Regions from separate parts of the Tessaracoccus yangjingae genome, predicted to be linked through region 1. Evidence: riboswitches for the same ligand, from Rfam matches in the RefSeq annotation. Region 1 holds a riboswitch; each other region holds the start of a gene.
The links. Region 1 has a riboswitch for FMN ahead of ribD (bifunctional diaminohydroxyphosphoribosylaminopyrimidine deaminase/5-amino-6-(5-phosphoribosylamino)uracil reductase RibD). Riboswitches for the same ligand answer to the same signal wherever they lie in the genome.
Positions count from the first base shown of each region.

Region 2: it holds a riboswitch for FMN, as region 1 does, so the genes downstream of both, ribD (bifunctional diaminohydroxyphosphoribosylaminopyrimidine deaminase/5-amino-6-(5-phosphoribosylamino)uracil reductase RibD) here and ribD (bifunctional diaminohydroxyphosphoribosylaminopyrimidine deaminase/5-amino-6-(5-phosphoribosylamino)uracil reductase RibD) in region 1, are expected to answer to the same signal.
Region 3: it holds a riboswitch for FMN, as region 1 does, so the genes downstream of both, ACZK5D_RS02395 (ABC transporter permease) here and ribD (bifunctional diaminohydroxyphosphoribosylaminopyrimidine deaminase/5-amino-6-(5-phosphoribosylamino)uracil reductase RibD) in region 1, are expected to answer to the same signal.

Region 1 is NZ_JBUZNN010000011.1:58,189-68,539, forward strand. It holds gene ACZK5D_RS14205 (cysteine desulfurase family protein) at 1-700, shown strand, start outside; gene ribH (6,7-dimethyl-8-ribityllumazine synthase) at 1,980-2,447, opposite strand; gene ribB (3,4-dihydroxy-2-butanone-4-phosphate synthase) at 2,447-3,676, opposite strand; gene ACZK5D_RS14220 (riboflavin synthase) at 3,669-4,292, opposite strand; gene ribD (bifunctional diaminohydroxyphosphoribosylaminopyrimidine deaminase/5-amino-6-(5-phosphoribosylamino)uracil reductase RibD) at 4,295-5,380, opposite strand; FMN riboswitch at 5,489-5,620, opposite strand; gene ACZK5D_RS14230 (HAD hydrolase family protein) at 7,337-9,076, shown strand; gene ACZK5D_RS14235 (UDP-N-acetylmuramoyl-tripeptide--D-alanyl-D-alanine ligase) at 9,363-10,351, opposite strand, start outside.
Region 2 is NZ_JBUZNN010000002.1:509,605-519,955, forward strand. It holds gene ACZK5D_RS05270 (ABC transporter substrate-binding protein) at 1-1,052, shown strand, start outside; gene ACZK5D_RS05275 (ABC transporter permease) at 1,096-2,061, shown strand; gene ACZK5D_RS05280 (ABC transporter permease) at 2,127-2,933, shown strand; gene ACZK5D_RS05285 (ABC transporter ATP-binding protein) at 2,930-3,730, shown strand; gene ACZK5D_RS05290 (ABC transporter ATP-binding protein) at 3,727-4,509, shown strand; gene ribH (6,7-dimethyl-8-ribityllumazine synthase) at 4,525-5,046, opposite strand; gene ACZK5D_RS05300 (bifunctional 3,4-dihydroxy-2-butanone-4-phosphate synthase/GTP cyclohydrolase II) at 5,043-6,278, opposite strand; gene ACZK5D_RS05305 (riboflavin synthase) at 6,275-6,868, opposite strand; gene ribD (bifunctional diaminohydroxyphosphoribosylaminopyrimidine deaminase/5-amino-6-(5-phosphoribosylamino)uracil reductase RibD) at 6,868-7,893, opposite strand; FMN riboswitch at 7,996-8,124, opposite strand; gene ACZK5D_RS05315 (phenylacetate--CoA ligase family protein) at 8,262-9,146, opposite strand; one part of gene ACZK5D_RS05320 (IS3 family transposase) at 9,216-10,270, opposite strand; one part of gene ACZK5D_RS05320 (IS3 family transposase) at 10,270-10,351, opposite strand, start outside.
Region 3 is NZ_JBUZNN010000001.1:503,358-513,708, reverse strand. It holds gene glnA (type I glutamate--ammonia ligase) at 1-22, shown strand, start outside; gene ACZK5D_RS02410 (MMPL family transporter) at 161-2,305, shown strand; gene ACZK5D_RS02405 (MDR family oxidoreductase) at 2,811-3,776, opposite strand; gene ACZK5D_RS02400 (ABC transporter substrate-binding protein) at 3,787-4,809, opposite strand; gene ACZK5D_RS02395 (ABC transporter permease) at 4,806-5,645, opposite strand; FMN riboswitch at 5,732-5,864, opposite strand; gene ACZK5D_RS02390 (bifunctional [glutamine synthetase] adenylyltransferase/[glutamine synthetase]-adenylyl-L-tyrosine phosphorylase) at 5,900-8,818, opposite strand; gene ACZK5D_RS02385 (sterol carrier family protein) at 8,948-9,367, shown strand; gene ACZK5D_RS02380 (glutamine synthetase family protein) at 9,389-10,351, opposite strand, start outside.

The DNA of each region.
Region 1 (10,351 bases):
CGCCAACAACGAAACCGGCACCCTCCAACCGATCGCCGACATCGCCCGGGTCGCCCACGCCCGCGGCGTCCTGATGCACACCGACGCCGCCCAGTCCGTCGGCAAGATCCCCGTCGACGTCGAGACCCTCGGGGTCGACCTGCTCACCGTCGTCGGGCACAAGATGTACGCACCCAAAGGTGTCGCCGCCCTCTGGGTCCGCGACGGCGTGACCCTGCGACCCCACATCGTCGGCGGCAGCCAGGAATCAGGCCTGCGCGCCGGCACCGAGAACGTCCCCCACATCGTCGCCCTCGGTCACGCCGCCCACCTCGCCGCGCGTGCTCTCGACGCAGGCGAAACAGAACGGCTCACCAGCTTGCGCGACGAACTGCACCGCCAGCTCGAGGAGTTGCTGCCCGGCCGGGTCCACCTCAACGGCCACCCCACGCAACGGCTCCCCAACACCCTCAACATCAGCATCGACGACACCCGCGCCCCCACCCTCCTGGACGAGCTCACCGCCGTCGCCGCCTCCGCCGGGTCCGCCTGCCACGCCGGACACGACTCGCCCTCACCCGTCCTCACCGCCATGGGCCTCGACCCGGCCCGAGCCATGAGCGCCCTGCGGCTCTCGCTCGGCCGCTGGACGACCGAAGACGAGATCAACCACGCCGCGGCCCACATCGGCCTGACGCCACACCACCACACCAGCTCCTGAACCACCCCGCCCGTGACGCCCGATAGGCGCCACACCGAAGCAGCTGGAAGATTCGCCGAAGAGGCGGAACACGGGGAGCCGCGGGGTCGCAACGCTTGATCGAAGGATCACCCAGGCTGCGTGGGGAACACACCCCAGCGTGGGGAACGAGCCGGACTCGAGGGAGTGCGCCGGTCGCCCCAGCGACGTATTCTGCCTTGTCACCGGCACGTCACAACATCCGGACATAGGAAAGGCGAGAGGTTTTCGCCTCCCGCCTTTTCACCCTATTTGCCCTAGTCAGAGGCACTTTTTGTGCGCGAGAGAGGAGTTGAAGCTCTCTTCTATCAACCGATAATGACCCCCTGACAAGGACTTATGCAGATGGATTGCCACTTCGTCACCTTGCCGTGGGGAATACGTGGGGAATAGCACCGGAGCCAAGGCCGCGCGGACCTCGCGTCCAATACTGCCTTCAGCATAGGCCGACGACCGCCAAGCGTCGCAGCCCCAACCCACCCGGCGTTCACCGCAACGCTGCCAGCAGAGCGGCGCCGACCAGGCAGGCTCAAGAGGAGTGCCTCCAAGGCGTCCACGAGCCCTCGGGCAACCACGCACGTGATAGCGACGGCCTCCATGTCACACCTCCCACAGTCTCGGCGATCTCGGTGTACGACTTGCCCCGCGTCGGCGCAGACGCCGTGGACGTCGGCCCCCTGGAGCCACAATCCTGTCCCGGTGACATGGTGGTGTGGCTCGGGGTTCATGGGCGTCCTCCTGGCGGCGGCGAGCGAACACGACATCCGTCCTAACGGGCTCCGGCTCCTCCTCGCGGACAGGGGCGCCGCGAAGCCACCGGGAGACTGGCGCTACGGATCGTCCCTGTCCGCCGAATCCAGAGTCGGACGTCCCCGTCGGCGGACCAGACGTCGCCACCACCCTTGATGACAGGGACCGGGTGCGGCGTGCGGTCGACGACGACCCCACTGGTGGCGGGTTCGGCCGGGGTGGCGCCGGGCGGTCCATTTCTCCGCCAGCTGGCGACCATCGCGAAGGACGCCACCCTGGAGGCCGCCCTGGCCGCCATGCAGGCGGGCGGCACCCACTTCGCGCTCGTCGTCGACGGTGAGGAAACGATCGGTGCCGCGATGCTCGAGGACGTCGTCGAGCGACTCATCGGAGGTGAGGGACGCCGCCCAGGTGCCACGAACGCCTTGAACGTGGTGACAAGCGCAGACGATCGAATGGCTCACCGGCGGCGACCATTCCGGGTGTCCGGGCGCTTGCAGTGGTGGGAGGATCAGGGCACTGCGGCGGTCAGCGCAGAGAGAGTGGCCAGGACGGCCTCGGCCGCCTCGCGTCCCTTGTCCTCCGGTGATCCGGGAAGTCCTGCGCGGTCGAGCGCCTGCTGCTCGGTGTCACACGTGAGGACACCGAAACCCACCGGCGTTCCGGTGCGGGTCATCACGTCGACGATGCCGTGGGTGGCACCGGAGCAGACGTAGTCGAAGTGGGGTGTCCCGCCCCGGATGACGACTCCGAGGGCGACCAGCCCGTCGAAGTGGTGGGCCAGGCGGGCGCAGGCGACCGGCAGTTCGAACGTGCCCGGGACGCGGACCACCGTGACGGTCGCGCCGGCGCGTTCCAGCGTGGTGACGGCGTTGGTGACGAGTGAGTTCATGACGCGGTCGTGCCAGGACGAGGCGACGACGGCGATGCGTCGGCCGCGGCCGTCGACGGTGAGGTGGGGGGTGCCGGAGCCGGCCATCAGGCCTCCTGGACGAGGTTGGACGCGGTGGGTAGGCGGTGGCCCATCCGCTCGCGCTTGGTGGACAGGTAGTGCACGTTGTCGGGGTTGGGCTCCACGATGAGCGGACGGAGGCCGGTGATGTCGATCCCCGCCGTGCGCAGGCCGTCGGCCTTGGCCGGGTTGTTGGTGAGCAGTTCGGCCCGGACCACCCCTTCGGCGGTCAGGATGGCGGCGGCGGCGCCGTATTCGCGGGCGTCGACCGGTAGGCCCAGCAGGGTTTGGGCGTCGACGGTGTCCGCGCCGACGTCCTGGAGGGCGTACGCCGACAACTTCGCGAGCAGCCCCACGCCGCGCCCCTCGTGACCTCGCAGGTAGATCACGACACCCCCCTGACGGGCAATGACGGCGAGGGACTCGTCGAGTTGGCGGCCGCAGTCGCAGCGACGGGAACCGAACGCGTCCCCAGTGAGACATTCGGAGTGGAGGCGGACGAGCGGTGCCGCGCCATCGGTGGTGAGGCCGCGTGGGCTGATCAAGGCGAGGTGGTCGGCTCCGGTGCGCCGGTCCCGGTAGCCGTGCAACGCGAACGTCCCGTGGGCGGTGGGCAGCGTCGTCACGGCGGCCAGCGTGACGCGGTCGTACAGGTCGCGCCAGGCGACCAGGTCCGCGATCGTGATGACGGGCAGGCACTCGGCCGCGCCGAGGGCGACGACGTCGGGCGTCCGCATCACCTCACCCGCATCGTGGACGAGTTCACCGATCACGCCCACGGGCGGCAGGCCGGCCAACCGGCACAGGTCGACGGTCGCCTCGGTGTGCCCCTGCCGTTCGAAGACCCCGCCCGGCCGGGCGCGCAGCGGCAGGACGTGCCCGGGCCGGATCAGGTCGGACGCCGCGGCGTCCGGGTTGCCGAGGACACGGAGCGTGGTGGCCCGGTCCGCCGCCGAGATCCCGGTCGTGACCCCGGACGCCGCGTCCACGCTGACCGTGTACGCGGTCCGCAACGGGTCGGCGCTGTCGGGAACCATGAGGGGCAGGCCCAGACGGTCGGCCCAGTCGACGGGCAGGGGGGCGCACAGGTAGCCCGATGTGTGCCGCACCATCCACCCGACCCATTCGGCGGACGCCGTCGAGGCCGCCAAGATGGCGTCCCCCTCGTTCTCCCGGTCGGCGTCGTCGAGGACCAGGACCGGACGGCCGGCGCGCAGCGCGTCCAGGGCTGCGGGAATGGTGGCGAACTCAGGCATGGGTGGTCTCCCGCAGGGCGCCAAGTTCGAGACGCTCGAGGTGGGCGACGATGTACTTGCCGAGGATGTCCGCCTCAAGGTTGACGACCGCCCCGACAGCGGCGGAGCCGAGCGTCGTCAGCTCGAGCGTGGTCGGGATCAGCGAGACCGTGAACCGGTCCGGCCGGATGTCGAACACGGTCAGGGACACGCCGTCGACGGTGACCGAGCCCTTCTCCACCAGGTAGCGCTGCACCTCGGGCGGGCAGGAGATCTCGACCACCTCCCACTGCTCGCCCGGCGTACGGGACAGGATGCGGCCCGTTCCGTCGACGTGTCCCTGCACGATGTGCCCACCGAACCGGCCGTCGGACCCCATCGCCCGCTCCAGGTTGACCCGGTCCCCCGGGGTGAGGCCGCCCAGCGACGTGCGCCGGAGTGACTCGGCCATGACGTCGACCATGAACAGGTCCCCGTCCAGGCCGGTCACGGTGAGGCAGACACCGTTGACGGCGATCGAGCTGCCGTGGGTGGCGTCCGACGTGACGAGCGGACCGCGGACGGTCACGACGGCGGAGTCCTCCAGGTGGCGGATCTCGACGACCTCGCCCAATTCTTCGATGATGCCGGTGAACATGATCACTCCTTGCCAGGGTTCGGTTGGGGTTCTGAAAGACCGGGGAGGGGTCGGAGGGTGAGCCGGACGTCGTCGCCCAGCCGGCTCACATCGACGAGGGCGTACCGGTGGGCGTCCGCGAGGGTGCCGATACCCAGGTCGCCGATCAGCGGGGCGCCGGAGCCCACCAGGACGGGCGCGAGGTAGGCGACGATCTCGTCGACCAGGCCGGCCGTGACGAACGCCGCGGCGAGGGAGGCCCCACCCTCCAGCCAGACGTGGCGAACACCGGCTTCCTGCAGGCGCGCCAGGACACCTGCCGGGTCGTCGGCGAGCAGCAGCGTGGACGCATCTGGCGACAGGACGCGGGCGTCAGCGGGGATCGGGCGGCGTCCGACGACCACCCGGACGGGCTGCCCGGGCGCATTCGTGCCGTCGGGGCGGCGGACCGTGAGTCGGGGATCGTCAGCCAGCACCGTCCCCGTCCCGACAACGATCGCCCCGCAGCGGGACCGCAACCGATGGACGTCGAGCCGGGCCGGTGTGCCCGTGATCCAGGCCGACGAGCCGTCCGCGGCGGCGGTCCGGCCGTCCAGGGTGCCCGCCACCTTCCAGGTGACGAAAGGACGACCGTGCGTCACCGAGAACGTCCAGGCCTCGTTGAGGTGGGCCGCCTCCGCCGCCCGGACGCCGCCCAGCACCTCCACGCCCCCCGCGGCCAGCGTGGCCGCGCCGCCGGACGCGGGCGGATTCGGGTCGGCCTGGGCGTACACCACGCGACGGACGCCGGCGCGCAGCAACGCCTCGGCGCAAGGCCCAGTACGGCCGTGGTGATTGCAGGGCTCCAAGGTCACGTACGCGGTGGCGCCGGCGGCGTCCGTACCGGCGGCGTTGAGAGCCTCAACCTCCGCATGCGCCGTTCCGGCGCCATGGTGCCAGCCCTCGCCCACGATCCGGCCGTCGCCGCCGACCAGGACGCAGCCGACGCGTGGGTTCGGGTCGGCCCGCGGGGAGCGGGCGGCGAGCGTGAGGGCACGGTCCATGGCGCTCTCGTGCGCGCTTGTGGTGGCACCGGCTGATCGCCGGTCTTCCAGGATGGTCGGACTCATCTGCCCCTCCGTCGTCTCGTGTGACGACTCCGGGGTAGGGACATGCCAGCGCGCAGCGAAACCGGAATCGCCAACGCAGGAGCGTCGGCGCGCGGCGACGCCACGAACCGCGTGCGCCTCCCATCCGGACTTTAACCGTCGGTACCGGAATCCCACCGGTTCAACCATTGGCTCACAAGGAGCCGCAGGGTCGCGGACTATCACCGCCGGTTCGGAGTTACACCGACCCCGGAGCACGTTCTTGCGGCAAAGAGTAGCGAACTCCACGCGTCTCGGCAGGATGCCGTCCACTTCGGCTGCAGGCACCTGAGGCCTTCCATCCCGCGATGGAGGCGATCGGAGCGCCGGGAGTGCTCAGCTTGCTGCGAAGGGTTGTGGGTCCGTCGGCGGGACCGCTTGAGGGCGACCGGTGGCATGAGCCGCAGACAGCGGCGTTCGACTTTCACAAGGGTGTGGCGACCCCCAGCCCCCGGCCGTCGGTGACCGCCTGACGGCAACATGCGAGTCCGAGCACCTCCACACCGTGGGGAACCCGTGGGAAGTGCACCACGCTTGGGGAGATTAACCCCCCTCCAATGGGGGCGGCAAATCCACAAGCGATGCATTCTTCCTTGTCAGCGGCCTCGACACCGCTCGGGACACAAGAAAGGCGAGAGGTTTCGCCTCTCGCCTTTTTGCTGCATCACCCCTAGTCAAGGGCACATTTGTGCGCGAAAGAGGAGTTGAAGCTCTCTTCTATCAGCCGATAATGACCCCCTGACAAGGACTTATGCGGATTGATTGCCACTTCGTCACCTTGCCGTGGGGAATGCGTGGGGAATGATTCTGAACCCCAGACGCGCGCGGAACACGCGTCCAAGGCTGCACCTCAGCATAGGCGGACACGAGAGGGTCACTGGCGAAAGGTTCGTTGCTCATCGCAGGGCTGCCAGCAGGTCGTTGCAGAGGGCGGCAAACGCGGGAGCGACCGTGGCGTCGCCTCCTGCGGCGGATGCTGCGAGGAGCGCGATCCGGCCTCGGGGTGTGGTCGCGTGCAAGCGCAGGTTCTCGGGCATCATCGGCAACCCCCGTCGCGATGTCACGCGCGGACACGACCTCCTCGTTGACCGCGACGACCCCCACGGCCAACACCCTCTCGCCCTGGACGTCGGGTGCTGGCCCCGGCACGAAGGTGCCCGCCGCGTCGAAGACTTGAACCCGGTCCTCGTCGAAGCCGAACCCCCCACCCCGGCGTCGCATCTCGCGCTGCATCGCGGCCTCCTGTCATCAGCCAGACGAGCCAGTCACCCCGCATAACGCTTGCCGACCGCAGCCGGTGGACAGCTCGGACACCACGGGGGCCTAAGCCCCTGCCACCCTCGCGCCACCTGACCACGCCACGGCTGCCCGTGAGCACCACGTGACGCCCGGTAGCGTGATGTGCTCCTTTGCCGTTATCGACAGCCCGTCCTCCCCCAAGGCGGACGACCGCAGTTGCCACGAAGGGACGCCGACACAGGAGGGCGTCAGTTCACCCGCAGGCCGATGGTCACTTCAAACGCCCTGGTGGGCCCAAGTCAAGCGACATACTCAAAGGATCCCTGGTCGACCGCCCGAGCCTGACTCAGCTCAGCCGATGGTCGTGACAGACAGACGGAGTCCGCATCGCGTGAGACGTCTGCGACCACCCGGCGGTCGTAGGCGCTACAAGCGCACGACAGGAGCGGCACCCGGGTGCCCATCGCAAGGTCGTCGTATCGAATTGCGTCCCTGATTCCGAGTGAAAGTCCCGCGAGCCCCAGCGCCGCGTGCGGGATGTCGTATCGCTCGACGATCGCGCCATTGCGCCTCGAGGGCTGGTGGCCCCGTGATCATTCGTACGGTTGACATGCGAAGCACGATTCGTGAAGAATGTAGCGTGCGAGGGGAAATCCCCCCCCCGCGAACGAAGACCTTCGCCACCCTGGGGGTTAGGCCATGCCTGACTACTTCCGCGCTATCGCACTTGACTTCGACGGCACTCTGACAGACGGTGAGCAACCCTCCTCGGCCGTGCTCGCTGCCCTGGCCGAGGCGCGCGCCCGCGGGCGCCGCCTCGTGCTCGTCACCGGCCGCACACTGCGTCACCTGCGGGCCGGCTTCGCCGATGTGGACAACTGGTTCGACGCAATCGTCGCCGAAAACGGCGCGGTGCTCCACACCAGGGCGGGGTCGCAGGTGCTGGCTCAGCCGATCGACCCAGCGCTGGCCGACGCACTCACGGGCCGCGGGGTCCGGGTCGACCGCGGGCAGGTACTCCTGGGCTGCTCGGCGACCCACGACCACCTCGTTCTGGAGGAGGTCCGTCGGCTCGGAGCCGACTACCAACTCACGCGCAACCGCGGCGCCCTGATGATCGTGCCGGCCGGCGTCACCAAGGGAACCGGACTGGACGCCGCCCTCGACAACCTGGGCCTGTCCCGACACTCCACTATCGCCATTGGCGACGCGGAGAACGACCACACCATGCTCGCGCGCTGCGAGATTGGCGTCGCCGTCGCCAACGCCGTCGAGTCTCTCAAGCGCCGCGCCGACATCGTCACACTTGCCCCGGCCGGCAAAGGGGTGATCGAGATCCTGCGCGGTGACGTCCTGGCCGGGCGCTCCCACGTGCACCCCGAACGCTGGCAGATCTCGGTAGGGACCTACCTCGACGCCACCCCTGCCACTATTCCGGCCTCCCAGGTCAACATTCTTGTGACGGGTGGCACCCGTGCCGGGAAGTCCTTTCTGGCCGGGCTCATCGCCGAGCAACTCATCCGTCTCGCCTACGCCGTGGTCGTCATCGATGTCGAGGGGGACCACACCAGTCTGGGCGCCCTGCCCAACGTCGTTCATCTGGGTGGGCACGAGCCCGGTCCCAGGACCGGGCTCATACGCACCCTGTTGAGTCACCTTGGCACAAGCATCATCGCCGACCTGTCCCAGCTCACCGGGAAAGAAAGGCACACGTGGTACCAGGAAACACCGCCCCGGCTCGCCGATCTGCGCAGCGACCGCGGCCTGCCCCACTGGGTGCTGATCGACGAGGCCCACGAATCTCTCGGCCAAGAGAGCAAGACTCCACACCTGTTCGCACCGGACCGCAAGGGCCACTGCATGATCACCTATCACCCCACCGAACTCAGTGCTGAGGCTCGGAACAGCATCGACATCCTTGTGTCCCTGCAGCCAACTACCCTTGATGCGGAGGACGCGGTCGTCGCCGCCACCACGGCGTTTAGCAGGCTCTCGGTCAACGATGTCCTCGCCGCATTCTCCGCCCTCCCCACCGGGGCTGGCCTGCTCGTGCGCGCCAGCGAGCCCGGAGTGCTGCGCCCCTTCATAGTCGGCCACCGGCGTACCACTCACGAGCGCCACTGGCACAAGTACGCGACGGCGGACCTACCGGTCCATCGGCGGTTCGTGTTCCGCCGCAGCCGGGAGTCAACCTCCGGTCACGAGGCTGCAAATCTACGCGACTTCCACAGTGAGTTGGACGTCTGCGAGGCCGACGTCATCGCTCACCACGCCGAGGCCCATGACTTCTCCCGCTGGATCCGGGGCGTATTCCGCGATGAACGCCTCGCCGCCGAAGTCGAGCAGGTCGAGGCCGAAATGACCACCGCTCGGCGGGAGAACGTTGAGGCCGCCCGGCGTCGGCTCCTGGCTGCCCTCGAGCACCGCTACCCCGGCTGAGGCTTGCCCGGCGAGAGGTGCGCCGGCCGCGGCTCGCCAAGCCACGGCCCCCCGACGGTGCCGGGAATGCCCCCGGAAGGATCCGAAGGGGTTCTGCTGGGCGGCTGCGGCCTACTTCACGCGTGAGCCGCGCGACCATCCCTCAATCTTCTCGGGCCTGGGTGAGCGGTGTTGCCCGTCTCATATCCGTGGTCGCGCAGCAGTCGCAGGCCACACAGCCCCAGAACCGGCCAGGTGTTTGAGGGTAAAGGCCAGCAGCAAGCTGATGGCTCTGGCTCCTCGTCGATTACCCCCTGTGGGGTGCGGACAGTCGTTCGGCCACGTTCTCCAGAGCCAAACCCCTTGACCCCTTGACCAGCACGACGTCCGCAGGACTCAGCCAGGCGGCGGCGGTAGCAGCGGCGGCGGCCCTGTCCGATGCCACGGTGCTCTCGACGCCACCGGCTCCGGAGACCAGGTCGTCGGCATGGGCGCCGATCGCGATCAACCGGTCCACGCCGAGCGCTGCGGCAAGCGCCCCGACCTCGACGTGCGCCGCGGCGGCCCCGGGGCCGAGTTCCAGCATGTCGCCCAGCACCGCGAGGAGGCGCCCGCCGGGTCTACGCAACGAGGCGAGGGTGCGCAGTGCCGCGGTCATGGAGTCGGGATTGGCGTTGTAGGCGTCGTTAACCACCAGCGCCCCGTCCGGACGGGAGCTGAGTTCCATCCGCCAGTGCGAGCGGGCGGTGGCGTTGCCAAGAGCCAGGGCAACCGTGGAAACGTCCAGGCCCTGCCCCAGCGCCGCCACGGCTGCGGCCAGCGCATTGCCCACCTGATGGGCTCCGGTCACCTGCAACGCCACCGGGGCAGACCCTCTGGCTGCGCCGCTGGCGTGCAGCATGAAGGTGGGCCGTTGCCTGTCAGAGGCCCCGACTTGCTCGGCCCAGACCCGCAGGTCCCCCCACCCGGGCGCAGCACCGACGGCAAAGGTGGCGATGCGGGCGCCGGTGCGTCCGGCCATCGCTGAGACGAGCGGGTCGTCGGCGTTCAGGACCGCCCAGCCTTCTGCGGGCAGCGCCTCCACGAGTTCGCCCTTTGCCTTCGCGATCGCCGCTACCGACCCGAACTGGCCGAGGTGAGCGTGGCCGACGTTGAGCACAATGCCAACGTGAGGCGTCACAATCGGGCACAAGGAGGCAATGTGACCACTGCCGCGGGCTCCCATCTCGCTGACCAGGAACCGTGTGGCCGCATCCACCCTGGTGGCAGTCAGCGGCACCCCGAGCTCGTTGTTCA
Region 2 (10,351 bases), on a different contig from region 1:
AGACGGTCGAGTTCACGCTGAAGAACCGGTCCATCTCGTTTCCCTACCTGATGGCCTACGTGTGGATCGTCAACCCTGACCTGGCCGACGCGAAGGCGGAGGCCGATGGCACGGGGCCCTACGTTTTCGACGAGTGGCAGCGGGGCAGCACGCTGAGCATCGTCCGCAACGACGACTACTGGGGCGAGCCGGCGAAGAACGCCCGCGCCACGTTCCACTACTACACCGACGCGAGTGCCGAGTCGAACGCACTGCTGACCGGTGAGATCGACATGGTCACCACGATCCAGAGCCCCGACGCCCTGACCCCGTTCGAGGGCAGCGGCGACTTCCAGATCAGCGAGGGCACCTCCACCACCAAGGAGCTCCTGGCGTTCAACGATCGCGTGGCACCGTTCGACGACGCCCGCGTCCGTCGCGCCGTGTACTCCGCCGTCGACCGCGAGAAGCTGCTGGAGTCCATCTGGGCGGGGCGCGGCCAGCTCATCGGCTCCATGGTGCCCCCCACTGACCCGTGGTACGAGGACCTGACCTCGGTCAACCCGTACGACCCTGAGCTGTCCAAGCAGCTGCTCGACGAGGCGGGCCTGGCCGACGGGTTCACGTTCACGCTGCAGACGCCCAACTACGACCCGCACCCGGCCGTGGCCGAGTTCCTGAAGTCCGAGCTCGCGAAGGTGGGCATCACCGTCGACATCAAGGTGATCACCGCCGACGAGTGGTACTCCGTGGTGTTCAAGGAGCGTGCGTTCGAAGCCACCCTGCAGGAGCACGTCAACGACCGCGACGTGGTCTGGTATGGCAACCCGGACTTCTACTGGGGCTACGACAACGCCGACGTGCAGCGTCTCGTAGGCGAGGCCGAGCAGGCCGCCACCCCGGAGGAGCAGGCCGCCAAGCTCAAGGAGGCCAACACCATCATCGCCACGGAGGCGGCCAGCAACTGGCTCTACCTCTATCCGCAGATCGTGGTGGCGAGCAGCGAGGTGTCCGGGTTCCCGGTCAACGGCCTGAACTCGCAGTTCTACGTGTACAACATCACCAAGGCCTGAGTAGTTCTGAGCGTCACAACACAGGAGGGCGGTGTGCCGGACCATGGGTAGTTACCTGGCCCGGCGCGCCGCCTTCCTGCTGATGTCGTTCGTCCTGGCGATGCTGCTGATCTTCGTCCTGCTGCGGCTCCTGCCCGGCGACCCCGCCAACGCCCTGCTCTCGGTCGACGCCACCCCGGAACAGATCGAGGCCGCGCAGCAGCAGGTGGGCTCCAACCTTCCCGTCCACGAACAGCTGGTGCGGTGGGTCGGGGACGTGATGCGACTCGACCTGGGCACCTCGTTCATCTCCGGCACCCCCGTGCTGCCAGACATCGTGTCCCGGTTGGAGGTGACGCTGCCGCTGACCCTGATCTCCTTCGTCATCTCCGTCCTTCTCGCCAGCGGGATCGGGTACGTCGCGGCGGCTCGGTCTCACACGCGACTCGGGGTCGCCGTGACCGCTGTGGCGCAGCTCGGCATCGCGGTGCCCGTCTTCTGGATCGGGATCCTTCTGGTGTGGCTGTTCGCGTTGGAGCTTCGTCTGTTCCCGTCCGGGGGGTTCCCGCGAGAGGGCTGGGCCGACCCGCTCGCGGCGCTGCGTTCACTGTTCCTTCCGGCCACCACGATCGTGATCGTCATGACTGCCTCGCTGGTGCGCTATGTCCGGTCTGCCACGCTCGACGTTCTGGAGAGCGACTACCTCCGCAATGCGCAGGCGTTGGGCAGCGGCTTCGGCGAGGCGTTCCTGCGCCACGGCGTCCGCAACGCCTCGGTGCCCGTCATCTCGATCCTGGGGATCGAGCTCGCGTCCACACTGCTGGGCGCCGTGGTGGTGGAGAGCGTGTTCACGCTGCCCGGGTTGGGGAGCATGCTCACCAAAGCCATCGCCCAGCATGACTACCCCAGCATCCAGGGGATCCTTCTGGTGACCACGTTCTTCGTGCTGATCGTCGGTTTCGCCGCCGACGTGGTGCAGCGCATCGTCGACCCGCGCCTGCGGTCCAGCCTTTCCGGGGCGCACGCGTGAGCGCCGGGATCGAGATCCGAAGCGCGCCCGAGCCGATCGCCCCGGCGCCGGCTCGACGGCGGGGTATGCCGGTGAGCCTCCTGGTGGGGCTGGTGTTGTTGGCTGCCGTGGGGATCGTCGGGTTGGTGTCGGTCTTCTGGTTGCCCTACGACCTCGCCGACACCACTGGTGGACGGCTCGAGGCCCCCGGACCTGATCACTGGTTGGGCACGGACAAGCTTGGCCGCGACACCGCCAGCTTCGTCATGGTGGGCACGAGGATCGCACTGACGGTCGGTCTCAGCAGCATGGCGATAGCGATGGCCATCGGCGTCATCGTCGGCCTGCTCGCCGCGTTCGCCACCGGCTGGGTCGACGACGTGCAGTCCTCTCTCCTGGACGTGGTGATCGCCTTCCCCACGCTATTGCTCGCGATGTTGATCGGCGCCATGCAGGGCGCCAGCCTGACCTCGGCGGTGGTCTCGATCGGATTGGCAGCCTCGGCGGTGGTGGCGCGACTCACCCGCATCCTGGCCAAAGGGCTGCTGCGGCGGCAGTTCGTCACCGCTGCCCGCACGTCGGGCACCAGTTGGCTTCGTATCGTGTTCATCCACCTGCTGCCCAACATGTGGCCCACGCTCGTGGTGACCGCCGCGCTCATCTTCGGCACCGCGGTCCTCGCGGAGGCGAGCCTCTCGTACCTCGGACTGGGGGTCCCGCCGCCCAACTCGTCGCTGGGCCGTCTGTTGCAGGGCGCGCAGAGCACCGTGCTGACCGCCCCGTGGGGCGCCGTCGCGCCGGGCGTGGTCATTGTGGCGATCGTGCTGGGGGCGAACTCTCTGGCCGACGGCCTACGCGAGCGGTACGATCCGACCCGGCGGGAGCGCAGATGAGCATCGAGGTTGAGGATCTCAGCATCACGGTCGCGGGATCCGGCAAGCGCGTCGTCGACGGCATCTCGTTCAGCCTGGACCCGGGCGAACGGGTCGGGATCATCGGCGAGTCTGGCTCGGGGAAGTCGGTCACCACCTTGGCGCTGCTAGGCCTGTTGCCCCGGTCACTGACGTCCTCAGGGTCTGTTCGCGTCGACGGCACCCAGATCGTCGGCGCCTCCAAGAAGCAGGTGCTGGGGATCCGGGGACGCCGGATGGCGAAGATCTTCCAGGACCCCTCCACCGCGCTCGATCCCCTCACCCGTGTCGGCGACCTGATCGCCGAGCCCCTCCGGCGGCACCAAGGCTTGCGTGGACACGCTGTGAAGGGCGCCGTCGAGCGGGCGTTGGCAGAGGTAGCGCTACCCGACACCCAGCGGCTGTCGCGGGCGTTCCCCCACGAAATCTCTGGCGGGCAGCGGCAGCGCGTCGCCATTGCGATGGCACTGGCCTGCCGACCAGCTGTCCTCATCGCCGACGAACCGACCACGGCCCTCGACGTCACCGTCCAGGCCGAGATCCTCGACCTCATCCGTCGACTCTGTGCCGATCATGGGATGGGCCTGGTGTTCGTATCCCACGACATCGCTGTCGTCTCGCAGACCGTCAGCCGCGCGCTGGTCATGCAGGGCGGGCGGATTGTCGAGAGGGGTCCGATCGATCAGATCGTCCACGCACCGACCGACCCGTACACGCGCCGGCTCGTCGCCAGCGCCCGCGCACTCGACGAGGCACTCACCACGGGGAGCATCTCGTGACCAAGCCACCGCTGCTCGCCTTCGAATCCGTAGGCTTCACCTACCACGGCGCCACCGACCCCGCCCTGAACCGCGTCACTTTCGCGCTGCCCAGCGGGGAAAGCCTCGGGATCGTCGGCGAGTCGGGCTCAGGCAAGTCCACCGCACTGAAACTGCTGCTCGCGCTCCACCCGCCCACCGTCGGCCGGGTCCTCTTCGACGGGGCGGAGCTGAACCTGCGGGACCGCCACCAGTTGCGTGAGCTGCGCCAAACGGTGCAGCCCGTGTTCCAGGACCCCTACGCCTCACTGGACCCAAGGATGCGCGTCGACAAGATCGTCGCCGAGCCGCTGGTGTCACTGGGCATCAGCCGATCGTCGGCCGATCGGCGTGCCCGAGTGGCGGCCGCGATCGAGGAGGTGGGCCTGGACGTCGACACCCTCGCCCGCTACCCCCACGAGTTCTCCGGAGGCCAACGGCAACGGATCGCCATCGCCCGGGCCCTGGTCACGGACCCAGCCGTCCTGGTGGCCGACGAGCCGGTCAGCGCCCTGGACGTCACCACCCGCATCGAGGTGATCGACTTGCTGGCCCGACTCCGCCGCGAGCGACAGTTGAGCATCGTGATGGTCTCCCACGACATGAGCGTGGTCGCCGCACTGTGCGACACCACAGTGGTCCTCAAAGACGGCACGGTCATCGAAGCGGGAGAGACCATGTCGATCCTGAACGACCCACACGAGGCGTACACGCGCCAGCTCATCAGTGCAATTCCCCGCCTCCACGCCGGTTCCCGCTGATCACCCGGGCGTAACCTAGCGCCGAGCCGCGTCGGCCTGGTCTGCGCGTCGGGCGGAGGGCCTGTGCGGTGAGCGCAGGCGTCGAAGGGTCAGTGCGGTGTCGATGGCTGCGTGGGCGGCTTCGTGGCCTTTGTCCTCGATTGAGTCGGCGAGTCCGGCTCGGGCGAGCGCTTGGTCTTCGGTGTCGCAGGTCAGGAGGCCGAAGCCGACGGGGGTGGCGTGGTCGAGTGCGACTCGGGTGAGTCCGTCGGTGGCGGCGGAGCACACGTAGTCGAAGTGGGGGGTGCCGCCGCGGATGACGACGCCGAGTGCGACGACGGCGTCGTGGGTGCTGGCCACCGCGTCGGCGGCGACGGGCAGCTCGAAGCTGCCGGGGACTCGGATCACTGTCGGTTCGGTGCCGGCCTCGGTGCAGGCGCGGAGTGCGCCGGCGAGGAGGCCGTCCATCACTTCCGTGTGCCAGCTGGCCGCGACGATGGCGACGGTGAGTCCGCGGGCGTCGACGTCGCGCGTTTCTGGGGCGCCGTGTCTGCTCATGTCAGTGCTCTTTCCTGCTCGGGTGGGAGGTCGGGGATGAGGTGTCCCATGCGGTCGCGTTTGGTGGTGAGGTAGGCGAGGTTGTGAGTCCCTGGTGGGACGACTAGGGAGACTCGTCCGGCGACGTTGGTGCCGAGCTGTTGGAGTGCGGTGACTTTGGTGGGGTTGTTGGTCATCAGGCGTATGGCGTCGACGCCGAGGTCGCGGATGATCTGCGCGGCCAGGGTGTAGCGGCGGGCGTCGACGGGGAGCCCGAGGTCGGTGTTGGCGTCGACGGTGTCTCGTCCGGTCTCCTGGAGGGCGTAGGCGTTGATCTTGGCCACCAGGCCGATGCCGCGACCCTCGTGCCCGCGCAGGTAGATGAGCAGGCCGCGGCCTTCGGCTGCGATCCTGGCCAGCGCGAGGTCGAGTTGGGGTCCGCAGTCGCAGCGGGTGCTGCCGAACACGTCGCCGGTGAGGCATTCGGAGTGGACGCGGGTCAGGACTGGTTCGGGGCCGGTGAGGTCGCCGAGCGCCAGGGCCACCTGTTCCTCGCCGTCGAGTTTGCTGCGGTAGCCGAGCGCGCGGAAGTCGCCGTGTCGGGTGGGGAGCAGGGCCTCGGTGACGCGCTCGACGAGCTGCTCGGCGCGTTCGCGGTGGGCGGCGAGGTCGTCGATGGAGATCATCGCGAGGCCGTGTTGGTCGGCGAAGTCGCGGAGCTGCTGGCCGCGTTTCATGGTGCCGTCGTCGTTGACGATCTCCACGAGGACGCCCACGGGCTGCAGCCCGGCGAGCCTGGCCAGGTCGACGGCGGCCTCGGTGTGTCCGCGGCGTGCCAGCACGCCGCCCTCTCGGTAGCGCAGCGGGAAGACGTGGCCAGGGCGGGTGAGGTCTGCGGGTTGCGTGTCGGGGTCTGCCAGGACCTGGACGGTGTGGGCGCGGTCGGCGGCGCTGATTCCGGTGCTCACGCCGTGGCGGGCGTCGACGGTGACGGTGAACGCGGTGCGGTACTGGTCGTCGTTGTCGCGGGTCATCAGCGGAATCTGCATGCGGTCCAGCAGGTCTCCGGGCATGGGGGCGCAGATCACGCCGCTGGAGTGCCGGATTGTGAAGGCCATCAGCTCGGCGGTGGCCTTCTCGGCGGCGAAGATGATGTCGCCCTCGTTCTCGCGGGACTCGTCGTCGACCACCACCACGGCCTGCCCCGCGGCGATGTCGGCGATTGCCCGCTCGATGGTGTCCAGCCGGATCATTGCGTGACCAGCCGCTCGACGTATTTGGCGATGATGTCGACCTCCAGGTTGACAGGGTCGCCAACCTGCCGGAGGCCCAGGGTGGTGCGGGCCAGGGTCTCAGGGATCAGACCGACGGTGAACGTCCCGGCCTCGTCGTCGACCTCGACGACCGTGAGGCTGGTGCCGTCCACGGCGATCGATCCTTTCGCTACAACGTAGCGGGCCAGCGCTGTGGGCAGTGAGAACGTGACGGTGTCCCAGTGCTCGCTCGGCTCGCGGGACACGACGTGGCCGGTGCCGTCGACGTGTCCCTGGACGATGTGGCCGCCGAGACGTGCGGTCGCGGTGACCGGACGTTCGAGGTTGACAGGGCTGCCTGGTACGAGGGATCCGAGGGAGGTCTTGTCGAGGGTCTCCTGCATCAGATCGGCGGTGAATGCGGCGCCGTCGAGGGTCACGACGGTCAGACAACAGCCGTTGACGGCGATCGACTCGCCCGGGGCGGCGTCGCTCGTGACCAGGGGCCCGGCGATCGTCAGACGCAGCGCGTCAGGGTAGGGCTCGAGGGCCACCACGTGGCCCAGTTCTTCGACGATTCCGGTGAACATCAGCATTCTCCTTCGAGGGTGGTTCGGCGCAGGGTGAGCCGAAGGTTGGCCTGGTCGCCAGGGTCGAGCGGGGGGAGGAGGGTGACGTCGATGAGGGTGAGTTGCAAGGCGTCGCCGATAGTGGTGATGCCGAGGTCGCCGATCACGGGGCTGCCGGCTCCCAGCAGGGTCGGCGCCACGTAGGCCACCACCTCGTCGATCAGGCCCTCGTGGAGGAACGGGGCCGCCAGGGTGGGGCCGCCTTCCAGGAGCACGTGGCGCCGCTGAAGCCGGTGCAGTTCGGCGAGCGCAGCCCGTGGATCACGGGTGCGCAGGTGCACCGTCTCGCCAGCATCGTCGAGCACCCGACTTCCCGGCTTCGGCTCGCGCAGCCCCATGACGACGCGCAGTGGCTGGGTCCCGAGAAGGGCGCCGTCGCGGTGGCGGACCGTGAGGTGTGGGTCGTCGACGGCCACAGTGCCGGTCCCGGCGAGGATGACGTCGCAGCGTGCGCGAAGCCGGTGCGCGTCTGCACGCGCGGCGCGCGAGGACACCCAGCGTGAACTGCCGTCAGCGGCGGCCGTGCGCCCGTCGAGTGTCGCGGCGAACTTCCACGTCACGTACGGCCGACCCCGGGTGACAGCGACCGTCCACTGGCGGTTCACCTCAGCCGACTCATCGGCGAGCACCCCGCCCTCGACGTCGACGCCCGCGTCACGCAGCCGCCCGGCGCCGCCCGCCGCCTCCGGATTGGGATCAGCTTGGGCGAACACCACCCGACGCACCCCGGCCGAGATCAACGCCTCGGTGCACGGCCCGGTCCGGCCCGTGTGGTTGCACGGCTCGAGCGTGACGACAGCAGTCGCCCCCCTCGCGAGGTCGCCGGCTGCGGCGAGCGCGTCGACCTCAGCGTGCGGCGTGCCCGCGCCGCGGTGGTGCCCCTCGGCGATGGGACGACCCTCAGGTGAGAGCATCACGCAGCCCACGCGCGGGTTCGGCCCGAACGGTGCGTCGTCCATGACGGCCAGGTCGAGGGCGCGTCTCATGGCAGCCAGTTCTGCCGGTGATTCGGTCACGGCGCCCCACTTCCCATTTCGGGCGCGTTCGGGGGCAACACGATCAGGCGGCAGGTACGCTGCCGCTGACCGTAGCGTGCGCTTCCCATCCGGACTTTGACCGTCGGTCCAGGAGTTCCACCTGGTCAACCGGCCAACAAGTTGGCCGGGTCGCGGACTATCACCGCCGGTGCGGAATTTCACCGCCCCCAGAGCACGCATACGTGTATCTCCGGGCAAGGATGCATCCGCGAGCCCCGGCAGTCAATTCCGAGAACGTCAACCGTGGCGGGGTGACTCTGATGTGGCTGCTGTATCTCTACGCAAGTCCGGGCTTCTCGGAGGAGTTGGGCGGCTACTCATAGCCCGCTGATGAGGGGGGCCTTGCCGAGCGGGGTGCGGGCAAGGTCGTGAACTGCGGTGAAGCCCATGTGGATATCGTCGCTGACGCCTGCGGCTGCGAGTCCGGCTCGGAGTCGGCGGGTGATCTGGTGGAGGTCCACCTGTTGGTCGGGGTCCACGATTCGTACCGTGATCCCCTCGTTGGTTTGTTGGACCTGCCAGCCGTGGACGGCTACCGGTTCGAGGGCGTCGTGGAACACGCCGGGCTGAACCTGCACGGGTTCTCCGGTCTTGCTGTGCATGCGGAGGGTCGCTTCGGTGCGGCCGGCGACGGTGTCGAGGCACCGGAAGGGTAGTCCACACTTGCAGGGTTGGGTGGCCAGCCGGATGGAGTCGGTCAGTTCGTAGCGGATCAGTGGCAGGGTGCGGCTGAAGAGGACGGTGGCCAGGAGACGGTCGGCCAGTTGGCCGTCGGGGACGGGCCGGTAGGTGTTGTCGACGGGTTCGATGATGACGAAGTCCTCGTACAGGTGCATCGAGCCGTGGCTGCAGGTCGAGGCGATGGTGGCGGTTTCTGTGGCGGCGTAGGTGTTGATCACCTGCACGCCCCAGGCGTCGATGGCCGCCTGACGGGCTGGAGGCAACTGCTCCTCGGAGGCGGTGATCACCTTCTCCGGCGAGATGTGGAGGTTCCCGGTTGTCTGGGCTTCGGCCAGTGGCGTCAGCATCGAGGCGTAACACACCAGTAGTCGGGGCTGGAACCGGTTCAGCGCCTGAACCAGGTCTGCGATGGGCTGTGTGGCGTCGAGTCGGAGGGTGGGGACCAGGGGGTTGCGCAGGGAGGCGCCGACAACCGCTGACTGGTGGGCGGGGTTGCGGGTGGACACGATCGCGGTCGGCACACGCCGGCGTGGACCGACCTTCACCTGGGCCCAGTCGTTGACGCGGGCGTAGGAGGAGAGGATGCGGTGTCAAGTTCCGGCTTTGATGGAGGCATGGATTGCACGCTCGGGCTCGTCGAAGGGCTGGGTGCAGGCCGTCGCGTGTGCTCTGGCGCTGTAGTGGGCGGTCTCGTATTCGACGGGTGGGATCAGGCCGATCTCTCCGTGGAGGCGCCGATGGTTGTACCAGTGGACCCATTCGACCACCGCGATCTCGAGGTCGTCGATCGAGCGCCAGGGGCCGCGATTGCGGACGAGTTCGCCCTTGAACAGGGAGTTGAGGGCCTCGGCCATGGCGTTGTCGTAGGAGTCGCCGCGGGAGCCGACCGAGGCGACTGCTCCTGCCTCGGCGAGCCGTTCGGTGTAGCGGATGGCCACGTATTGGGTTCCTCTGTCGGAGTGGTGGACGAGCTGGCTGGTGTCGTGTCCGTCGCGGGCCCGGGTCCACAGGCCCATCTCGAGGGCGTCGAGGGCCAGATCGGTGCGCAAGCTGGTGGAGACCTGCCAGCCCACGATGCGGCGGGAGAACACGTCGAGGACGAAGGAGACGTAGACCCAGCCGGCGAAGGTGCGCACATAGGTGATATCGGCGACCCACAGCTGGTTCGGCGTGTCGGCGCGGAACTGGCGCTCGACCAGGTCGGGGCGCAGGTCCGGCCCGTTGCCGGGCTGGGTGGTGCGGGGGCTCTTCGAGCGGATCAGGCCGCGTAACCCCAGCTCGCGCATCAGCCGACGGGTGGTGCATCGTGCGATCAGGCCGGAGCCCGTCGGGTGGCAGGCGTGCCCGGCGATGCCCTCGCGAACCAGCTGCGCATGGACCTTGCGCACCCCGTACACGCCGTAGTTGTCGCGGTGCACGCGGGCGATCTCGACCCTCAACTCCTCATCGCGCACCGCGCGCGGCGAGGGTGGCCGCGACCGGGCGGAGTAGTACGTCGACGGGGCGATCTTGGCGCCGGCCTCGGTGAGGACCTGACAGATCGGCTCGACCCCGACCTCGCGCCCATCGACCACGTCATGGCGATGGGCGTCGATGTAGGCGACTACCTGGGGTTGGGGCGGTCGAGCTCCGCCGCGAAGAAAGCCGCCGAGGTCTTCAAGATGTGGTTGGCCCGACGCAGCTCGCGCACTTCCCGCTCAAGCTCAACCAGCCGCTGCGCGTCCGA
Region 3 (10,351 bases), on a different contig from region 1:
CGAGCTGTACTACGCGCTCTGAGCCCAGCCGAGACAGTGGCCCCCGTTCCTGCACCGCAGGGGCGGGGGCCACTGCCGTGTTTGGATGCACCCCCGGCATCAACCGTTCGACGGACCCCGCGACACTCCACTGCCTGAATCGCGTCCCTAGGATTGCCCCGTGTCAAAGACCCGTCTCGCGCGCATCCTCATCCCCGTCGCCCTCATCCTGATCTGGCTCACCGGCACTGCCGTGGGCGGCCCCTACTTCGGCCGCATCGAGGAGGTGGCCACGAACGACCAGGCCACCTTCCTCCCCACCAACGCCGAGGCCACCGTGGTGGGCGAGCGCTACCTGGACTTCGTCGACACCTCGACCATTCCGGCCATCGTGATCTTCACGTCGGACGAGGCGCTGACCCCGGATGACCTGACGGCGCTCGGCGAGAAGACCGCCTCCCTGGCCGACATCGAAGGGGTCGAGAGCGTCTCGCCGCTGATCGAGTCCGAGGACGGCAAGGCCGCCCAGGCGTTCGCCGGCGTCGATTCCGACTCACCGATCGCCGAGGTGGTCGAGGAACTACGCGCCGAGCTGGAGTCAGACCTGCCCGACGGCCTGACCCACTTCGTCACCGGCCCGGCCGGGTTCACCGCGGACATCACGGCGGCCTTCGGCGGCATCGACGGCCTGCTGTTGGCCGTGACACTGGCCGTGGTGCTGGTGATCCTGCTGGTGGTCTACCGCTCGCTCATCCTGCCGTTCGCCGTGCTGTTCACCAGCGTCTCGGCCCTCGCCGTCGCGCTTCTGGCGAACTGGTGGCTGGCCAAGGCAGAGATCGTCACGCTGACCGGGCAGACGCAGGGCATCCTGTTCATCCTCGTCATCGGCGCGGCCACGGACTACTCGCTGCTGTACACCGCGCGGTACGCGGAGGAGCTGAAGCGGCGCGCCTCGAAGGCTGACGCCACGCGCGCCGCACTCAAGGGCGTGATCGAGCCGGTGCTGGCCTCCGGCGGCACCGTCATCGCCGGCCTGATGTGCCTGCTGCTGAGCGACCTCGGCTCCAGCCGTTCGCTTGGCCCCGTCGCCGCGATCGGCATCATCTTCGCGATGCTCGGCGCGCTCACGCTGCTGCCCAGCATGCTGTTCCTCATGGGCCGCGCCTCCTACTGGCCGCGCCGCCCCCGCTTCGACCCCAACCGCGGCGACGACGCCCAGATGACCACCGGCATCTACGCCAAGGCGGCCGGTCTGGTGTCGCGGCGTCCCCGCACGGTGTGGATCGTGTGCGCCATCGCCCTGGCCGCGGGCGCCGCGTTCGTGCCCACGCTGAAGGCCGACGGCGTGCCGCCGAGCGAGTTCGTGCTCGGCGCCTCGGAGGCCCGCGACGGCCAGGCGGCCCTCGCCGAGCACTTCCCCGCCGGCTCCGGCAGCCCGGCCCGCGTCCTGACCGACGAGGACCGGCTCCAGGAGGTCACCGACCTCCTGCTGGCCAACGACGGAGTGGACTCCGTCTCCGTGGTCGCGGCAGACTCCCCCGCCGGCACCGCCCCCGTCACGGCCGACGGCATCCAGCCGCTCGGCCCGCCCGGGACGCCCGCCCCCGCCGCCACCGTCAGCGACGGCCAGGTCATGCTGCTCGCCACCCTGACGGACGCCGCAGACAGCGACGAGGCATCCGAGACGGTGCGCGACCTCCGCGCGGAGCTCGACGGCGCCGCCCAGATCGGCGGCGAGACCGCCACCAACGTCGACACCCGCGACACGTCGATCCGGGACCGCAACGTCATCATCCCGATCGTGCTCCTGGTGATCCTGGTGATCCTCATCATCCTGCTGCGCAGCATCCTGGCGCCCGTGCTGTTGATCCTCACCACCGTGCTGTCCTTCGGCACCGCCCTGGGCACCGCCGCGCTGGTGTTCAACCACGTGCTGAACCTGCCGGGCGCCGACCCGTCGGTGCCGCTCTACGGCTTCGTGTTCCTGGTGGCGCTGGGCATCGACTACAACATCTTCCTGATGACCCGCGTCAGGGAGGAGTCGCTGATCCACGGCACCCGCGAGGGCATCAAGCGCGGCCTGGCCGTCACCGGCGGCGTGATCACGTCGGCCGGCCTGGTGCTGGCCGCGACCTTCGCGGCCCTGGCCGTGCTGCCCATCCTGTTCCTGCTGCAGCTGGCCTTCATCGTGGCGTTCGGCGTGCTCATCGACACCTTCCTGGTGCGCACGCTGCTGGTGCCGGCCCTGGCCTACGACATCGGCCCAGCTGTGTGGTGGCCGGCGAAGCTCAAGTCGGACCAGGAGCTCCACGCTCAGACCGACTGAACCTCGACCCCTCGCCGGCGCGTTCTCTCCCAGCCACTCCCACCCATGACGGCGGCTGCGCGCAGGGATGCGCGAGGTGCGCAGGAGGGTGGGTGACGGGAGGGCGGCTAGGCGCAGGGATGCCCAGCCCGAGGGGCACCCAGAGGAACCCGCCTGAAGCAGGCTTGAGCCAGGGCCGCCCTGCCGGCGCACGCCCGGAGGGGACCACGCCATGGGCAGACGAGTGACGGGAGACGTGAGACGAGGCCCGGGCGGCCTCAACTACCCGACCACAGCCCAGCACGCGGCCGACAAGCAGGCGGTGGACACGGGCCGCACGGGCCTCGACTCAGGGCTCCCGGCACCCGGAGCGGGAACCGCGACCCGGTCCATGGACAGGCGTACGTCGGTTGGTTTCGGCGCGGGCTGGGCCGCTTCGCGGCTCGGCCCGGCTCAACCCAAGTCGACACGCGCGGAGCCGCAGGCGGCTCGGCGCGGCTCAACCAGCGGGAAGGGCCGCCGAAGCTCAGAGCTCGACGAGGGTGCGGCCGTGGCGCTGTCCGGCGAGGAGGTCCTCACCGGCGGCGATCACGCCGTCGAGGCCGACCCGGGTGGTCATCGCGTCCAGCAGGTCCACGTCGACTCCCCGCGACAGCACACGCCACGCGTCGGCACGGTCCTCCATGTCCGCCCACACCGAATCGATCCCCGCCAGCGTGACCCCGCGCAGGATGAACGGCAGCACGCTGGCCGGCAGCTCGGCGGAGCCCGCCAGCCCGCAGGCGGCGACCACCCCGTGGGGCTGGGTCTGCGCGATGGCGTTGGCGAGCGTCTGGCCGCCGACCGAGTCGATCACGCCGCCGTAGACGGCCTTCTGCACGGGGCGGCCCGGGTCCGCCAGGGCCTCGCGCGGCAGGACAGTGTCCGCCCCCAGCTCACGCAGGTAGTCGCCCAGCTCGTCGGGGCGCCCGGTGACCGCCGCGACCCCGAATCCCGCCGACGCCAACAGCATCGTCGCGATCGACCCCACGCCGCCCGTCGCCCCGGTCACCAGCACCGGCCCGGCGTCCGGGGTGACCCCCTCCATGACGAGCCGCAGCACGGCCAACGCGGCCGTGTAGCCGGCGGTGCCGAGGGCGGCCGCCCGCTCCGGGGTGAGCCCGTCGGGGATCCGGACGGCGAGGTCCGCGTCTGCGCGGGCGAGGTCGGCGTAACCACCGTGCCGGCTCTCGGACAGGCCGGCGCCGTTGAGGACGAGCCATTCGCCCGGGTTCCAGCGCTCGTCCGGCGACTCGACGACGCGGCCCACCATGTCGATGCCTGCGATGAGCGGCCGCTGCCGCACCACCCCGGGCCTGCCGGTCACGGCCAGGGCGTCCTTGTAGTTGAGGTCGGAGTACACCACCTCGACGAGGACCCCCTCGTCGCTCAGCAGCTCCTCGCAGCCCTCCTCGAGGGCCACCCCGTCATCCCGCACCACGATTCCGCGCATGGCCACCACCCTAGGCGAGATCCACGTACGGGTTCGCCGGGGCCTGCTCGATGACGCCCACCTCGACGAGGAAGTCGGCCATCCGCCCGAACGCCGCGGTGTCGAGCGACACGTCGACCTTCCCGTCCCTGGTCCAGAGTCCTGTGGTCGCCTCCAGCACCTTCGCGGCGGACTCCCGCTGCGCCGGGTCGGCGAGCGCGGGCACCTGCTCGGCGGTGGCGTCCAGCGCGGCCTCCGGATCCGCGATCACGGCCTCCTGCGCCTCCCGCATGCCGGCCGCGACAGCCGCCAGCACGTCGTCGGACACCTCGGTGCCGACGGTGACGAGGCTCGGCCCCACCAGGCGCGGCGACGCCGGATCCGAGATGGGGATCGAGATCACCTGCTCCCCCTGCGCCTGGAGCTGAACCAGCTCGTTGTTGCGGAAGCCCATGATGAAGTCCACCTGCCGGGCGGCCAGCGCCGAAAGCTGCGTGTAGCCGATGTCCATCAGCTTCACGTCCGCCTCGGTGAGCCCCGCCTCGTGCATCGCGGCCAGCGCCGCGTAGTAGCTGGACCCGAAGTGGCCGGGGATGCCGAGGCTCCGGCCGGCGAGCACCGCCAGGCCCTCCTCGGCCGAGAGGCCGAGTCCGGCGCCGCCCATCACCTCGAGCGGGTAGGTCTGGTAGCTGGTGGCGAACGTGCGCAGGTCCTGGCCGTTGGCCGCGGCCACCATGGCCTCGTCGGCGGAGGCGAACACGACGTGCTCCTCGCGGGCCAGCACGGCGCCGAACACGTCCTCCTGCTGGCCGTGGTGCCGCAGCGTCACGTCGAGCCCCTGCTTGGCGAACAGCCCCTCCCTCACGCCGAGGTAGAAGGCGCTGAACTGCACGTTGGGGATGTAGGTGAGGCCAACGGTGAGCACGCCGTCGGCGAGCATGCTCCCGCTGGGCGTGGGTGTGGGGGTGGTCTGCGGCCCGGCCGAGCAGGCGGCGAGTCCCGTGGCGCCGGCGACGGCGAGGCCGCCGAGGATGAGGGAACGTCGGGTGATCATGTGGATTCTCCTTGGAGTCGGGCGACCGCGGCGCGTTCTGCGACGTGGACGAGGCCGTGCAGGGTGAGGGAGGTGAGGCTGATCCAGGCGACGACGGCGAACAGCCCCGCCGTGTCGGCCGCCTCCCGGGTGAGGGTGAGGAGCGTGCCGAGGCCGGCTCCGCCCATCACGAGTTCGCCGACGACGGCGCCGGTCATGGTGAGCACCACGCCGCCGCGGACGCCGGCGAGGATGGCGGGGGCCGCCATGGGGCCCTCGACGTGCCACAGCCGCTGCCGGGCCGAGGCGCCGTCGAGGAGCGCGTTCTCGACCACGCGCATGTCGAGGGACCGGAGCCCCACGACGGTGGTGGTCACCATGGGGAAGAACGCGATGATGGCGCACAGCACGGCGATCGGCACGGTGCCGTAGCCGATCCACAGCACCAGCAGCGGCGCGATGGCCACGAGCGGGACGGTCTGCGAGACGGCGACGAACGGCTCGATCACCGCGGCCAGCAGCCGCGAGTGCGTGATCACGATCCCCAGCGGGATGGCCACGGCGACGGCGAGGACTGCGCCGAGCAGCGCGGCACCCAGGGTGGGCGCCAGGTAGCGCAACGCCACGCCTGTGGTGGCCTGGGTGACCATGCGCGAGACGACGTCGACCGGGTTGGGCAGGTACAGGGGGGCGATCAGGCCGGTGGCGGTGACGCCCCACCAGAGGAGCAGCACGACGGCGAACGCCGCCATTGTGGTCTTCCACCGCCCAGCGGTGGGCCTGGTGCGGGCGGGGTAGGCGGACCACACGCCGAGATGCGCGAGTGTGCGCGCCCGCCGCCGCTCCTGGATGGTCATCGTCCCGGTCCTTCAGTCAGGTCCGGGGTACGCGCAGGGACGACGGCATGCATGCGCGCACGGAAACGTGCGCGCGCCGTCGCACACGCGTGTTCCTCCCATCCAGACTCTGACTGTCGGTCTCGGAGTTCCACCGAGTCAACCCTTTGGCCCGGCTGGGCCGCGGGGGTCGCGGACTATCACCGCCGGTTCGGACTTACACCGACCCCGGAACACGTTTGGGTCGATGGTAGCACCACGCTCGCGGGCGGCTTTCAGCCCTTCCAGAACACGGAGCCCACCACGTCCGAGGCGCGGCGCATCAGCCGGCGGGTGTCGTCGACCAGCTGCGACGACTCCCTGGGGCCGTAGCCGAGCAGCACCGAGGTCGCGGCCAGCTCGCGGACATCCGACGGGAGGGCGTCGCTCGCACGGCCGCGCACGAGCATGATCGCGTCGCGCAGCCGGCTCGCCCGCACCCAGGCCTCCTCCAGCCGGACGGCCTGCGCCTCCTCCAGCAGCTCGAGCCGGGCCAGCAGGCGCAGGGCCCCCAGGGTGGAGGTGGTCCGCAGCCCGGGGTGCGCGTGCGCGTGCTGCAGCTGCAGCAGCTGGATGGTCCACTCCACATCGGACAGGCCTCCGGGGCCCAGCTTGAGGTGCCGGTCCCGGGGCACCCCCTTCGGGATGCGCTCGGTCTCCATCCGCGACTTCAGCTTGCGGATCTCGGTGACCTGCTCGGGCCTCAGCCCGCCGACGGGGTAGCGGAAGCCGGCCAGGCCGTCCAGCACCTCCTCCGCCAGCCGCAGCTCCCCAGCGCCGGGCCGGGCGCGCAGCAGCATCTGTGCCTCCCACGTGGAGGCCCACTTGGCGTAGTAGGTGGCGTACGAGGAGACGGTGCGCACCTGCGGCCCGCCCTTGCCCTCGGGGCGGAGGTCGGTGTCGACCACCAGCGCCGGGTCGGGGCCGGGCTTGCCGATGATGTCGGCGAGGTGCCGCACCAGCTCGGTGGCACGCGTGAGGTCCTCGCCCTCGACGCCGTCGGGGACCACGAACATGCAGTCGGCGTCCGAGGAGTACGACATCTCGCGGCCGCCCCACCGCCCTAGGGCGATGACGCCCACCTCGGGGGCGTCCACCCGGCGGCGCGCGAGGACCAGGCCGGCGTCGATGGTGGCCGAGGCCAGGTCGCTGAGCGCCACCTCCACGGTGGCGAGGTCGGCGTCGCCGAGGACGTCGCTCAGCGCGATCCGGCAGAGCTCGGCCCTCCGCAGCGCGCGCACCGACGCGATGGCCTTGTCGAGGTCGTCCTGGCGGCTGGCCGCCCGGCCCATCGCCTCGGTCAGCTCCTCGGCCGCGCGGGGACGGAGCTCGTCGTTGCCGGCCAGCATGTGGATGTGGTGCGGCGCCCGCTTGAGCAGGTTCACCACGTAGCGGCTCGACGACGCGATCCGGGCCAGCCGGTGTGCCATGTAGCCCTCGTCGCGCAGCGCCCGCAGGTACCAGGCGCTGCTGCCCAGTGCCTCGGAGAGCTGCCGGAAGGAGAGGAGGCCGAAGTCCGGGTTGGGGCCCTCGGCGAACCACTCGAGCATCGCCGGGAGCAGCTGGCGCTGGATCTCGGCGCCGCGGTCCGTCCCGCGGGTGAGCGCCTGGATGTGCCCGAGGGCCGCCTGGGGGTCGGCGAACCCGAGGGCCCGCATCCGGGTCTTGGCGGCGTCGGGGGTGAGCTTGAGGCCGTCGGTGGGCACGTGGCTGACCGCGTCGAGCAGGGGCGAGAAGAAGATCCGCTGCTGCAGCCGCCGGACGCGGCGGGTGGAGTCCCGCCACCGCGCCTGCAGCTCCTCGCCGCTGAGGCCGAGGGAACGGGCGATGTGGCGCACGGCCAGCTCGTCGTCGGGCACCAGGTGGGTGCGCCGCAGCCGCCTCAGCTGGACCCTGTGCTCCAGCACCCGCTGGAACCGGTAGGCCGCCGCCATCTCCGCTCCGTCGGCGCGCCCGATGTAGCCGCTCCCCACCAGCGCCGTCAGCCCGGTGAAGGTGCCCCGGACCCTGAGCCGCTCGTCGGCCCTGCCGTGCACGAGCTGCAGGAGCTGCACGGAGAACTCGGTGTCGCGGAGGCCGCCCGAGCCGAGCTTGATCTCCTTGTCGGCCTGCTTGGCCGGGATCAGCGAGATCACCCGCTCGCGCATGGCGCGGACCTCGGCGAGGAACTCGGGCCGCTCCCCCGCCTGCCACACCATCGGCCACACCATGTCGACGAAATCCTGGCCGAGCGCCTGGTCACCGGCGGCGGGCCTGGCCTTCAGCATGGCCTGGAACTCCCAGTTCTTCGCCCACTTCTCGTAGTACGTGCGGCAGCTCGCCAGCGTCCGCACCAGCGGGCCCGCCTTGCCCTCGGGCCGGAGCGCCGCGTCGACCTGCCAGATGGTGCCCTCGGCGGTGTGCGCGGAGCACAGCCGGGCCTGCGCGGCCGCCAGCCTGGTGGCCACGGTCAACGCCTCGTCGGCGCCGATGCCCTCGGCCGGCTCGGCGATGTAGATCACGTCGACGTCGGAGATGTAGTTGAGCTCCTGCGCCCCGGTCTTACCGAGCGCGAGGACGGCCAGCCGGGCCTTCTCCCACCCCGGCACCTCGGCGCGCGCGTGCGCCAGCGACATCTCGAGCACCGCGTCGGCCACGTGCGCAAGCTCCTCCGCCACCTCGTCGGCGAGGGCCAGGGAGTCCGGCGCGGTGAGGTCGCGCACGGCGATCTCGACGAGCGCCACCCGGTTCGCCAGCCTGAGCGCGTCCGCGGGTCCGCGCGCCACACCGTCCTCCAGCCCCACTCGGGCCGCGAAGAACTCCTGCCAGCCGGCGCGGCCCCGGCGGCGGGGCGGCTCCCGGAGGGCCTCGATCTCCTCGGGATGCCGCACCAAGGTCTGGGCGAGCGCCGTCGATCCGCCCAGCACCATGACGAGGCGGTGCAGCCAACCCTCGTCGACGGCGACGCGGGCGATCAGGTGGGGCGCGGCCTCGGCGATGCGGTCCAGTGAGTGGAGGGCGAGGTCGCGGTCCGCCACGGGCTCGAACACGTCGAGGTCCACCGGCGGCTCGCCGTCGATCCGCTGCTGCCACCGCTCCCAGACGCGCGCGCTGGCCGTCGCGGAGTCGAATCCGCGCCGGGCGAACTCGCCGGTCTGCGACTGGTACCTGGTCACCCGCTCAGAGTATCGACGCCCGGCCCGGCGCGCGGGCGTCACCCGCAGGCGGCTCGGCGCACTCGGAACCGGAGGCCGGCGCCTCCGCCGCGGGAGGCGCGTCCAGGCACTGGTTATCCTGGGGCCACCATGTTCAAGCCCACCCCGACGGTCGTCGCGGCACTGCGGGAGCGCCTCGGCCCCGATCCTTCGCTCGACGCCGAACTGTCCAGGCGCCGGCCGGACCTCACCGGGCTCCTGCTGCGCGCCGCCGCAGACCCCGCCCCCCTCGGCCGCGACCTCACGGCCGCGGTCTGCCGGGCGGGATGCGGGCTGCTGGGCGAGCGGCATCCGGGGGCGTCGATCGAGGTGCGGGTCCCCCCGTTCGCGGCGGTCCAGATCGGCTTCGACACCGGGCCCAGGCACACGAGGGGCACCCCGCCCAACGTGGTGGAGATGACCCCGGACACGTTTGTTGGCCTCGCCGTCGGGCGCATCCCGTGGGACGAGGCCCAGCTCAGCGCCTCAGGCGTGCACGCCGACGAGGCGGCCCGCGCCTTCCCCCTCTAGCCGCGACACCGACGGCCCGCGTCACATCACGCGGATGTGGCGCTCCAGCTCCCACGGCGTGACCTGCTTGCGGTAGGCGGAGAACTCCTCGTGCTTGTTGCGCAGGAAGTACTCGAAGACGTGCTCGCCGAGGGTCTCGGCCACCAGCTCGCTGTCCTCCATCAGGCGCAGCGCCTCGTCGAGGTTGCGGGGCAGCTCCTGGATCCCGATGGCCTGGCGCTCGCGGTCCGTGAGGCGCCACACCTCGTCCTCGGTCTCCTCCGGGAGCTCGTACTCCTCCTCGATGCCCTTGAGCCCGGCGTTGAGCAGCACGGCGTAGGCGAGGTAGGGGTTGACCGCCGCGTCGACGGCCCGGTACTCGATGCGCGCCGACGACGTCTTGCCCGGGGTGAACTGCGGGATCCGGATGAGCGCCGAGCGGTTGGCGCGCCCCCAGCACGCGTACGACGGCGCCTCGCCGCCGCCCACCAGTCGCTTGTAGGAGTTGACCCACTGGTTGGTCACCGCGGTGATCTCCGGCGCGTGCCGCATGAGGCCCGCGATGAACTGCTTGGCGGTCTTCGACAGGTTGTACTCGTCCGAGGCGTCGTAGAAGGCGTTGGTGTCGCCCTCGAAGAGCGACATGTGCGTGTGCATGCCGGAGCCCGCGTGCTCGGAGAACGGCTTGGGCATGAACGACGCGTGGATCCCCTGGCTGACCGCCACCTCGCGGATCACCACCCGGAAGGTCATCACGTTGTCCGCCATGGTCAGCGCGTCCGCGTAGCGCAGGTCGATCTCGTGCTGCCCGGGCGCAGCCTCGTGGTGGCTGAACTCCACCGAGATGCCCATCTGCTCCAGCATGGTGATGGCGTCGCGGCGGAAGTCGGTGCCGTCACCCAGGGTGGTGTGGTCGAAGTATCCGCCGTCGTCCAGGGGCACCGGCGGGGTGAGCGATCGGAGCAGGAAGAACTCGATCTCGGGATGGATGTAGAACGTGAAGCC